Regions from separate parts of the Lentibacillus cibarius genome, predicted to be linked through region 2. Evidence: riboswitches for the same ligand, from Rfam matches in the RefSeq annotation. Region 2 holds a riboswitch; each other region holds the start of a gene.
What was found. Region 2 has a riboswitch for thiamine pyrophosphate ahead of FFL34_RS11555 (3-oxoacyl-ACP reductase). Riboswitches for the same ligand answer to the same signal wherever they lie in the genome.
Positions count from the first base shown of each region.

Region 1: it holds a riboswitch for thiamine pyrophosphate, as region 2 does, so the genes downstream of both, tenA (thiaminase II) here and FFL34_RS11555 (3-oxoacyl-ACP reductase) in region 2, are expected to answer to the same signal.
Region 3: it holds a riboswitch for thiamine pyrophosphate, as region 2 does, so the genes downstream of both, tenA (thiaminase II) here and FFL34_RS11555 (3-oxoacyl-ACP reductase) in region 2, are expected to answer to the same signal.

Region 1 covers NZ_VCIA01000001.1:713,557-717,774, reverse strand. The annotation lists gene FFL34_RS03625 (NUDIX hydrolase) at 1-146, shown strand, start outside; gene FFL34_RS03620 (ZIP family metal transporter) at 173-988, opposite strand; gene tenA (thiaminase II) at 1,403-2,089, opposite strand; TPP riboswitch at 2,183-2,283, opposite strand; gene guaC (GMP reductase) at 2,379-3,362, opposite strand; gene FFL34_RS03605 (Eco57I restriction-modification methylase domain-containing protein) at 3,532-4,218, shown strand, end outside.
Region 2 covers NZ_VCIA01000001.1:2,345,142-2,349,359, reverse strand. The annotation lists partial or broken gene FFL34_RS11560 (LLM class flavin-dependent oxidoreductase) at 1-980, opposite strand, end outside; gene FFL34_RS11555 (3-oxoacyl-ACP reductase) at 1,061-1,813, opposite strand; TPP riboswitch at 1,943-2,043, opposite strand; partial or broken gene FFL34_RS11550 (cobyric acid synthase) at 2,201-3,609, opposite strand; gene cobO (cob(I)yrinic acid a,c-diamide adenosyltransferase) at 3,667-4,218, opposite strand.
Region 3 covers NZ_VCIA01000001.1:3,117,230-3,121,447, forward strand. The annotation lists gene FFL34_RS15250 (diaminopimelate dehydrogenase) at 1-182, shown strand, start outside; gene FFL34_RS15255 (IS256 family transposase) at 782-1,975, shown strand; TPP riboswitch at 2,341-2,450, shown strand; gene tenA (thiaminase II) at 2,551-3,234, shown strand; gene FFL34_RS15265 (DNA-3-methyladenine glycosylase) at 3,373-3,972, shown strand; gene FFL34_RS15270 (hypothetical protein) at 3,953-4,218, shown strand, end outside.

The sequences.
Region 1 (4,218 bases), 1.6 Mb from region 2:
GAAAAAACTACAACTGGAACGCCCGTAGTAGGGAAGAACTTTTTTATCAGTACAATGGGAATGTTATTTGGGGGTTGACTGCGCTGATCATGAGTCATTTTGTTCGCCTGATTCAGGCTAATGATAGGACGCAATTCGGGGAGTGAGAAACGGGAGACTATCTCGTATCCCGCTATCCCAATGCGACGTCGAGAATCATCATAACGGCAAAACCGAACATGATACTCATTGAGGCAAGGTCTTTATTCCCATTTTCCTGTGACCCAGGGATAACTTCTTCGGCCACAACGAAAATCATCGCACCTGCAGCGAAGCTTAATGCATATGGCAATAATGGTTGCATAATGGTGACGGCGAGTGCCCCGATAATTCCGGCAATTGGCTCAACAACTCCGGATGCCTGCCCGTACATAAAACTTTTTCCACGAGACATTCCTTCACGCCGAAGTGGCATAGAAACGGCAAGGCCTTCTGGAAAGTTCTGGATTCCAATACCGATAGCCAGTGCAATGGCACCACCAAGTGAAGCTGTCGGCAAATCAGCGGCTATTGCACCGAAAGCTACACCAACAGCAAGCCCTTCCGGAATGTTATGCAGGGTAATTGCCAAAACTAGAAGCGTACTCCGTCTTTTTCTGTCCGGATGGATCCCTTCAGCCTCATCCATGGCTAATCCCGGATGAAGGTGAGGGAGTAATTTATCTGCTGCCCAAAGGAAGATACCGCCTAGCAAAAAGCCTATTGCGGCCGGAATCCACGCTGGCAATGGCCCACCTTCAGCCTTTTCCAATGCCGGTGAAAGCAATGACCAGAAGCTTGCAGCAATCATCACTCCACCGGCAAAGCCCAGCATACTATCCATAAAACGTTGATTGAAGCCCTTTGTTGTAAAAACGAGAGCAGCACCTAAAGCTGTCATGCCCCATGTAAAAAGGGTTGCAAATGTTGCTTGTGCAATTGGATTTAGATCTAGGAAATAATCAATCATAATGGGATATTTCCCCCTTCTTTGTTCAGGATTTAAGGTTCTTCAATTAACATAAACTTTAATGTTTACCACGGGAAACTTTTAGTTACGTGCGCATCATACAATTATTTCAAATTGTTGTCAATGATACTGTCTTTTGTATACGGTTAAAAGTAAACTTTTGGAATATATTAGCAAAAAACTTCGGCACTAGCTATAGGGTTATGTGCGTGCCGAAGTTTTTTATGTTCCTTAGTTAAAGCTGGTACGAACAAAAAACGTCCCCCATTGTTGACAATCAGACAACCTGGGGGAGAAGTTTCCTGATTTTATAGGATAAGAAGTATAAAATAAATGATAAGTCACGTCCAGTCCCGACGTATTAGTGCTAGCGGTTGGCATAGAACGTGACGAATTTAGCTTGAACCTTTATTTTTAGACAGTTGATTTGACAGGCCAAGTGGATTTATTTTCAGCCATATCCCAAAACATATATTCAAAGTAACTTGTCTTTACCACAATCTCCTCTAATTCTTTTAATTCGTGTTCTGGTTTTCCTTCAGCAATTTCATTGATTAATTCGATACAGTCATTGGCAAGCTTGGAAAATTCCTCAGATGAATACATTTGTACCCAATTGCCATAAAGCTCATGTTCTGTGGCATTGGGCCATGTGGCAAGCTCTTTCCCGATGAAGTTATAACTCCATGCGCATGCCAGAACAGCTGCGATTGCATTTTCGACACCGCCACTTTGTGCTTTATTCAGCATATAGCTTGTATAGGCTGTCACAGTTGCGGATGGTTCGGTTGCTTCCAATTCATCATTTGAAATACCGAATGTCGATGCGTATTCCCGGTGTAAATCCATTTCAACATTCATGGTTCCATGCAGGAGGTTTGCAAATGTGGTCATCGTTTTTAAGTTATGCGCTTTCGCTGCTCCGATGGCAAAGATGCGCGAATACTCAACTAAATAAATGTAGTCTTGTTTCATATAGTGTTTAAACTTTTCCACATCGAGCGTTCCTTCCCCTATACCTTTGACAAAGGGGTGCTCCAGATAAGTATGCCATAAAGGTTTAACCCGATTAAAAATACGATTACTGAATTTCTGTGCCATAATAAAAACTCCTCTCTTATTTCACTAAGAGGGAGCACGCCTAATCATGTATGACCGGTAAGCGTATGATTGATTCAAATGGCAAAGTTTTACGCACATTCGTATCCACTTCCCTACGCTAGTATGAACTAGATCAGGTTCAAAGGGTCAAGTCTTACCTTTCTCAGCAGAAAAATGCTCCCCTAGTGTTTTCGTTTTATTATTCAGTTAAATTCAATGAAAACATATGAAGAGATAACTGTCAAATACTGTTTATTAAAAATGGGGAATTTTAATGCATATGCGGTCATTAATAAACCTGATCCCCATTAAAAATGGAATTCTTCACGACCACATAATCGACATGACGGATAGCTTCAAGTTGACTGCCCCCCGCATAAGAAATAGATGATTGCAAATCTTGCTCCATTTCTTTAAGCGTATCATTTAAGGAGCCTTTGTGCTCCACATACATTTTTTTGCCTTCTACGTTTTTCTTTTCGCCTTTTTGAAATTCAGAAGCTGATCCAAAGTACTCTTTATACCACTTTCCGTCTTTTTCAATCGTTTCCCCTGGTGATTCCTCGTGTCCGGCAAAAAGTGAACCAATCATGACCATCGACGCACCGAACCTAATCGATTTAGCAATATCCCCATGGGTACGAATACCTCCATCAGCAATGATTGGTTTACTTGCTGCCTTGGCACACCATTTTAATGCTGCTAATTGCCAGCCGCCGGTTCCGAAGCCCGTTTTTAGTTTTGTAGTACAGACTTTTCCGGGTCCGATACCAACTTTAGTGGCATCCGCACCAGCATGCTCCAATTCTCGTACTGCCTCAGGGGTGCCGACATTTCCCGCAATCACAAAACTATCGGGCAAGTGTTCTTTAATATGCTGAATCATTTTTATTACTGAATTCGCATGCCCGTGTGCGATATCAATCGTAATGTATTCTGGTATAAGCTGCTCATGGGCTAACTGTTGGATAAATGAATACTCTTCATCTTTGACACCAACACTGATTGATGCGATAAGTCCACGTGAATGCATGTCTTTAATGAAACCCCAACGCTTCTCTGGTTCAAACCGGTGCATGACATAGAAATATCCGCCATCAGCAAGCTTATTGGCTATATTTTCGTCGATAATCGTTTGCATGTTTGCTGGAACAACAGGAAGTTTAAACGTATGTCCGCCCAAGGTAATGGACGTGTCACATTCGGATCGGCTGTTTACGATGCATTTTGCTGGAACCAGCTGCACATCTTCATAGTCAAATACATTTTCCATAAATATCTCCCCTAAAAACGAATATTATACAATGAAATGTTTTAAACGTTCGTACATTGAACACTATACATGATTCTTTTTTGTATGTCAAAATGAGTCTATCGGATAAACTGTTCAAATCGCTGTGCTATAATACTAAGTGAATTTAGACATAAAAGCGGGTGAACCGATGTATAACGCCATATTTAATCATAAATATAAAAAGCGTCAGCTCAGCCATTTAGAGGAAGAAGAAATGCTTAAAGTTTTTTATCAGGATTACCGGCATGTACGGAAGGAATTGTTTAAACATTTGCGGGATCAGAACAGCGGATTAGATAAGTTAGTGATTTTTGAAAAGACGTTGAAAATCCTCGATCGGTTTATATTTGTTTGCTTCTGTGAAGATGCCGATTTACTGCCGAGAAATGTTCTCCGAAACGTTGTTCAAATGTCCAAGCATTCATTTGAAAAGCGTGACACCAAGATATGGAATCAGCTAAAAGAGTTATTCCTTTCGATTGATAAAGGAAACCCTGATATGAATATTAATCGTTTTAATGGTGGTTTGTTTAAAGAGGATATTATATTGGATGGTTTAGTTATCCAAGATGATATATTTCCGTTGTTTGAAAGGATAACCAATTATGATTATTCCGTAGAGCTTAATGTGAACATACTTGGACATATTTTTGAACAATCAATCAATGATATTGAAAAAATAAAATCGGATATCCTTAATGAAACATTTGACTCGGAGCAAGGGAAACGGAAGAAAGACGGGATATTTTACACGTCGCCGGGTGTTACGAAATTGCTGCTAGAGGAGACGTTAGGCAGCTGGATTAATGACAGAAAACGGGAATTTCATGCGGAT
Region 2 (4,218 bases):
TGGTGGTAATTGGGGTACTTCTTTATCAATATCCCAATTAGAACAGTCTTGTTGAATAAAGAAACTCAGCCGTTTTAAAGCTGTTTCAATAGGTAATTGCTCATCTAATGCTGCTTTTTTGGCTAAAGCTTCTTCATGAGTATGACCTACATAAGTTACTAGGCCTGGAAATACTTTAATATGTCTATTGTTGCCTTCGCTTTGTTTAACTTGTTCATCTAATTTTTTACGAAATTTTTTGCTTGCTTTAAGTTCCACGACACTGCATAGACTGCATCGGCATATTTTACGGCTAATGCAATACCTTGTTTAGATGCCCCTGCTTGCATTGATACTGGTTTGCCTTGCGGACTTTTTGGCGTGGTGGATGGGCCATACACTTTAAAATAGGTACCATCGTGATTAAATGGCTGAATATTTGACGGATTTATCAATTTTCTTTCTTCTCGATTATGCAGAAACTCATTACTGTCCCAAGAAAAAAATAACTTTTTCATTAAAGCAGCGAATTCATCTGCCTTCTCATAGCGTTTGTCATGAGAAGGTAGTTCTTCCATACTATGATTCAATGCTTCTAAATCAGTCATTGACGTAACGAGATTCCAGCCAACACGTCCTTTTGTAATATGGTCCAAACTTAATAGCTGTCGTGAAGCTGTGAAAGGATTAGAAAAAGTACTTGAAATTGTTGAAACTAATCCTACATAACTTGTCACTTGAGAAATCGCCGTTAAATTGACTACTGGATCAAACCAAAATGCTGGCATATCACTAGAATCTTTAGCTTGAAATGATTGATTATCAGCAAAGAATACTGCATCAAAGAAACCTTCTTCTGCTAACTGCGCTAAGGACTGATAATAAGAAATGTCTCCAATTCGTTCAACGCTTGAATCAGGCATTAACCAAGCAGCTTGATGGTGTCCGCAACCATACAGCAAAACACCTAAGTGCAGTTGTTTTTCTTTAGTTTTTGTTATTTATTTACACCTCAAAACACATCATTATTAATGTCTTGTATACTCCTTTTTTGAAGGATTATCTATTGTAATTTAAGCTATTAGTTCATTGTCAAACCGCCATCTACTGTGAAATTTTGACCTGTAATACCGCTCGCATTTTCCGAAGATAAATAAGCGACCATATTGGCTACATCTTGAGGTGTGGTCACCTTCTTCAATGGTGATGATTGAGCAATTAAATCAAATACTTCTGGTGTTGTAGCAGCACTGGCGTTAGTCGTTTTTAATAATCCACCTGAAACTACATTCGCTTTTATACCATATAGTCCTAATTCAGAAGCGATATTACGTGTAAAACCTATTAATCCAGCTTTAGCCGTTGTATATTCGTGGTAGGGTACAACGGGATTTTGATATAAATTAGTACCTATACTTATAATACTTCCATTTTGCCGTTCAATAAATTGAGGTATGACGCTTTGAACTACATTAAATGCTGCTTTTAAAGTACCATCGAGTTGTTTTTGATAATCATCCCAAGTGAGTTCTGCGAAGGGTTTCTGTTTGTTTGGATCAAATTCGAAGTCTACTAATGCGTTGTTGACTACAACATCTATTTGATCAAAATATTCCGTTGCTTTTTTTATCAGGTTATCTACTTCTTTACGCTTTGTTACATCAGCCTGAATTGCAATAGCATTCTCTTCACCAATCTCAGAAACGAGTTTCTCAGCAGCATCTTTACTTTTATAATAATTGATAACCACTTGAAACCCTTGGTGTGCCAATGTTTTTACAATAGTGGCGCCTAAACCTCTACTACTACCTGTTACTAATACTGTTCTAGTCATCATAACAACTCCTAAATTTTTATTTTTTTATGAAACTTAAATAAAAAATACGCAACCTCCCCATAGGAAAGTTGCGTAAAACCAAATAACTACATATTAAGAATAAGGCCCAATCGCTCTATTAAGTATGTATTAGAGTTTACACTTTCCTACGCTAGTTTCAACTAGTTCAGGTTCAAAGGGTTTGAGGTAATACTCATCTCAGTTAAATAACACCCCTAGTGCATATATTAAGTTATATTCAATGTTATAGTTTTAAGAAATTTATGTCAAGGAAATATGGCTAGTTCCGCTTTTCAGGTTCCTTTTCTTATCATTCATTCTTATGGAAATCACTCATTAATTGATACACACGTGATAGTTGAACGCGATCGCGAACAACCTTAGCTACAAATCAAAACCTTCCTGCTTTTTTTGAGCATAAGGGGTTCGGTTTAAAAGTGAATCCAATCCTTTTTTACGCCTTATATCATTCAGAACGTTCTCCCGAAATGAGTCATTATGGAAGATGCCATGAAAGTAGGTGCCGATAATGTTCCTGTTTTCAGTTATGGTTCCTTCTGTTCGATCTGATAGCTGGATAAAAGGACTGATCCCAGCTTCAAAATGAGGTTCCCCCATATGTATCTCATACCCCGTAACAGAAATGGTTTTCTCTCCATAACGGACAAGTCCTTCCGACTGAACCGTTGTCCTTTCTTTAGTCATCTTGGTTTGCATCGGAATCAGTCCTAATCCTGCAACCTTCCCATGTGATGACTCCACCTCATATGTATCTATAATGCTCGTGCCTAACATTTGATAACCTCCACAGATTCCAACAATCGTCGTATTCTTTTCTGCTAAAGCACGTATTCGATCAGCTAGACCGGTTCGGTGTAAAAATTGCATATCCGCTAACGTGTTTTTGCTTCCAGGTAAAACAAGTAAATCTGGTTCTGCTAATTCATCGGCCGAATGGACAAAGCGAACGTGACAATCGGTTTCTTCAAAAAAGGGATTCATATCGGTAAAGTTGGTGATCAGCGGATGACGGATAACAGCAATATCAATCACTTTGGATGTATCCTTATGAGAAGAATAGCTGTCTAACACAACTGAATCCTCCGCCTCCATGACAAAGTTATCGATATGTGGAATCACCCCGAGAACGGGGATATTGGTATATTCTTCAAACCACGTTAATCCAGGCTGTAATAACGATACATCTCCTCTAAATTTATTAATGATACCCCGACTACCCGTTTACGATCTTCTGGTTGGAGGAGCTGCAAGGTTCCTACTAAACTGGCAAAAACCCCACCTTTTTCAATGTTTCCGACCAAAATAACTGGTGTTTTTGCGATTTGTGCTACCCGCATATTGACAAGCTCTCTATCATTTAAATTGATTTCAGCGGGACTACCTGCGCCTTCAATCACAATTCGATCATAACTGGCAGACAATCTATGGTAAGATTCTTTTATTAACCGTAACCCTTGTTGGAAAAAATCTTGCCGATATTCGCCTGCCTGCATATTTTTAAATGGCTTGCCATGTACAACAATTTGGGATTGGCAGGCCCCTGTTGGCTTGATTAGTATTGGATTTATATCTGTTGTGGCAATGACACCTGCTGCATCTGCTTGTACACCTTGGGAACGCCCAATCTCTTTTCCATCAGCTGTAACATAAGCATTCAATGCCATATTTTGAGACTTAAATGGAGCTGTGTTAAAACCATCCTGCGTAAATATACGGCAGAAGGCAGTTGCAATAGCACTTTTTCCGGCATCTGAATGGGTACCCTGAATCATTAAAGGAACGGCTTTTTCCATTGACGCTACACCCACTTTAACACTTTCACTTAACCCTTAAAGCTCAATCCCTTTCACTGCTGGGATACCTCTATCATAGTAATGCTTTTCCACATCAACCACGGAAACAAGGTCGGCGATATCTTTAATTTCTTGTTTGGCATTTCTTCCGGTAATAACGAGGTGGACATGTTCTGGTTTATTTTTTATTAAGTCCTTTACTTCCTCTAATGGCAACACATCATCAATCGGAAATTTGTCAATCGCTAACGCATTGTTTAATTCGTCTAGGACAACAAGGTCATATTCTCCACTCATCACTATCTCCTTTGCTTTTGGCCATGCTTTTCTTAATGCTTCTCGATGTTCTTCTGGGGTTTTGGTCCATGTAAATCCAATGCCAAGCTGCTCTATCTCGACACCTAACTTTTCTAAGGTAATTTGCTCCCCATAGGCACGTCTTGGTGATTTGATAAACTGTAAAATCTTTACGTTAAACCCTTGACCAACTGCCCGAGCTGTTAATCCAATAGCTGCTGTCGTCTTTCCTTTACCATCACCAGTATAAACTAATGTTAAGCCCTGTCGTTTTCTTCTTTTCTGTACCAT
Region 3 (4,218 bases), 770 kb from region 2:
ACGAGTTCTCGCTCACATTAGACAGCAACCCTGAATTTACGTCCAGTGTGTTAGTCGCATATGCAAGAGCTGCCCATCGAATGAGCCAGGAAAATCAATTTGGTGCCAAAACAGTTTATGATGTCGCACCAGCTTATATTTCACCACGATCAGCAGAGGCGTTAAGAAGGGATTATTTATAAGGAGTAATTGCAGCTGCACAGGGCTGACTCAAACAGCCATTCAGTTTTAGCAAAGAGAATATAAAATAACAAATTTATTGCGATGCAAATCACAAGTGGTTTAGCATCCTTTTTTTATTGTTATGACAATCTTAAGTTTCATTTGCATAATGAAATAACATACCAACTGCCATACTTATCTGCTAAATCCTTGTTATTTTCAATGTTATTTAATGCGAAAATTATAGTATTCTAGGTGAAAAGAGATGATTAATGTGACTGCATTGTTGAACGCATGGGACTGTAAAACGTACAAAAGTTTCCAGGGGAACAGAAGAAGTAAGAGGTAATCTGTGACAGGAACTCTAAAAAAGCAATCACAAGTGAAGTTCGACAGTAAAAAATTGATTAGAAGTTTTTTTAAAATAGATACCGAAGAAAATATTAAGATGATTTCTATAACAAGTATTTTAAATTACTTTTTTGTACTCTTAAATTGAACCACGGAGAGCGTAAAATAGTTTGTGTAAATGAATATACCTAAACGATGGTCATAGAAAAAGGAAGACCTTTTCCTGTAGAATAGAGTTAGCACACAAAACCCACAGGAGGTCTTCCCTATGAGTCATCTTACTACAGATTTGCTAGAAGGACTAGCCCAAAAGCAGGATATTGAAGAAATTTTTCGCCATCACTTGGAAACAGCCATCAATCAGCTTTTAAAACACGAATTAACGGCTTTCCTGGACTATGAGCCTTATGAGCAGGCCGGCGTTAACTCCGGTAATTCCCGTAACGGGTTCTATGACCGAACGTTCAAAACGGAATACGGCAGCCTTGAGCTGCATATTCCCAGAGACCGCAACGGTTCCTTTCAGCAACAAACGCTGGCGCCTTATAAACGTTCTAACGACACGCTGGAACAATTTGTAATCCATTTGTACGAAAAGGGCATAACGACGGATGAAATTGCTGATTTGATCGAAAAAATGTATGGTCAACATTATTCCAAACAGACCGTTTCAAATCTGACACAGCTTGTGTCAGAAGATGTTCAGGCATTCCATGAGCGAACCCTGGAGCGACGTTATGTGTGCATTTATCTGGATGCCACCCAGATCCCGATTCGTCGTCAAAGCGTTGAAAAAGAATCGGTCTATATTGCCATTGGCATTGCAGAAGATGGCGGCAAAGAAGTACTGGACTTTACCATTGCCCCAACGGAATCCGCCAATGTGTGGGAGGAGTTGGTACAGCACTTATCTGAACGCGGTGTTGAACATGTCCTTCTCTTTATTTCGGACGGCTTGAACGGCATGACAGATGCCTTGCATCGTGTCTACCCAAAAGCCAAACATCAGGTGTGCTGTGTCCATGTTTCCCGCAATATCGCTAACAAAGTTCGTGTGAAAGATCGTGCGGCTATTCTGGATGATTTCAAGGCTATTTACGAAGCTGAGGACCGCCAGCAAGCTCTTAGTGCCCTGGACCAATTTCAAAATAAATGGCACAAAACGTATCCTCGCGCTGTCGACGCAGTGATGAGACAGGATCGCTTATTAACGTTCTATGATTTCCCGGTATCCATCCGTTCCAGTATTTATACCACAAATCTCATCGAAGGATTTAACAAGGAAATCAAACGCTACGTCAAACGCAAAGAACAATTTCCCAACGAGGATGCCCTGGAACGTTTTCTGGTAACCCAATTTTTGGATTACAACCATAAATTCGGTATGCGGTGCCACAAAGGATTTGGAAAGGCGAAGCCCGAACTACTGCAGATGTTTGAAGCGCTGGAAAATCAGGCTTAACACCGCCATCCTTGACCCTGCTTGCGGTCGTGGTGGTGTGTACATGGCGGCTGGGCAAAATAAAGCCCTCAAGGGGCTCCATCCGCACACCGAGCGTACCACGACCGATCTCTTCTACGTTCTCGCTGGCCGGGTCCCTGAACCCAACACAGCGAATCACGAAGAAGAGGCGCAGGGTCAAGGACAAGCAGCTGCCGCTGTGGCTTAGAGCAGCCACCTAATCTTGAAACTTTGAAAAACAATGGCTAACCTTCTACAGGAATAGGGTCATTTACACAAAATTATTGACGCCCCCGAACCACGTAGACCATTACTTAGTTGACTTTCTCACTTAAGATTGGTAAGATGATTTTGAAAATAATAAATGTTTCCGCTAGGGGTGCCCTTTTAGAAGGGCTGAGATTAAAGTGATACTTTAGAACCCTTACAACCTGATCTGGTTCATACCAGCGGAGGGAAGTGGTATCGTCGCTTGTCTATGTTTATGAAAAATGGTTTCTTTCCATAAATGGACGTAAGCAGCGAACCTTCCCCTCCTCAATCTGTCGGAAACAGTAAAAGAGGAGGATTTTTTAATGAAATTTTCAGAAACACTGCGAGAGGCAACGAAACAAAGCTGGGAGATGAGTCTGCATCATCCGTTTGTTACGGGAATTGCAAATGGTGATTTGCCACTGGAGACGTTTAAGTATTATATTCTCCAGGACATTTACTATTTGAAGCATTACGGGAAAGTGCATGCGATGGCAGCCGCGCAGGCAAGGGATTTCGAGACGACGGCGTTACTTGCGGATAAAGCGAAGATGACGGCACAGGCTGAATTGACGGTTCATGAGGAACATGCACGCGTTCTGAACATTACGAAGGAGGATATGGCGCAGTTTAAACCAGCCCCGACGGCATACGGGTATACATCTCACTTGTACCGGGCTGCTCTCTCAGGCAGCCTCGGGCAGACGATTGCTGCGGTACTTCCTTGTTATTGGCTGTATGCGGACATTGGCCAGGTTTATCAGAACGCGGTACCGCAGGAAGAAATCTATCAAAATTGGATTCAAATGTATGCAAGCGAATGGTTTCAAACTTCGACCCAGGAAATGATTGATCTGCTGGATGCACTGGCGGAAGAGGCCAGTGAACAGGAAAGAGAAGCCATGAAAGAACAATTTGTTATTGCCAAAGAATACGAGCTTGCATTCTGGGAAATGTCCTATACGAAAGAAACGTGGCTTTCCAGCAGAATGGCCGTGCGACAATAAGTATACGTGGCATAGCGATGTGCCGCTATACCAACGTGAAACAATCCCCATCTGTACAGGTGGGGATTTGTTATGGTTAAAGTATATAATGTTTTGTCCTGGAAATGATGAGAATGATCGGGAGAAGGAGGATATACCATGTGCCACTTACCGGAGCCATTACACTTATCATTTTATCACCAGCCGACCCTCCAACTGGCGCAGTCACTGCTAGGAAAATTGCTGCTGAAGGAAACAAAGGAGGGGGTTGCCGGCGGTTTGATTGTGGAAACGGAAGGCTACATTGGGCCTGGTGATCGTGCAGCCCATAGTTTTAATCACCGTCGCACGAAACGAACGGAAATCATGTTCGGTGAGGCTGGTTATACATATACGTATTCGATGCATACGCACTGTCTCTTTAATGTTGTGAGCGGCCAGATTGACGCGCCGGAAGCTGTATTGATTCGCGGTGTGGAGCCGTATATTGGCCAGGAATTAATGGAACCACGGCGGCCCAAAGCGAAAAAGAAAAAAGAATGGACGAATGGCCCCGGCAAATTAACGAAAGCGCTCGGCATCACGATGGATGATTATGGACATGCACTTAATCAGCGTCCGCTGTGGATTGCTCCGGGGAGAAGTGTGGATGTTTCAGAAATTGCTGCTGGTCCACGGATCGGGATTGGAAACGCCGGGGAGGCAAAAGACTATCCATGGCGCTTTTGGATCCGCGACAATGCGTTTGTTTCCAGATGAAGAAACGCAAGCGTCCTCGAAGGCTAAAAACGTCACGTCCTTGAAAAAGAAAACCACTTTTGAATGGGAAGATGTGTCGATGATTCCCCGTAAAGCGTTGATAATTGCAGCTAAAGCGTTGATGTTGCGCCGTGAAGCGTTGATAATTGCAGCTAAAGCGTCGATGTTGCGCCGTGAACCGTTGATATCCGTTGCTAAAGCGTTGATGTTTGCCGCACACCGGTTGATATCTGCTTTTGAAATTGC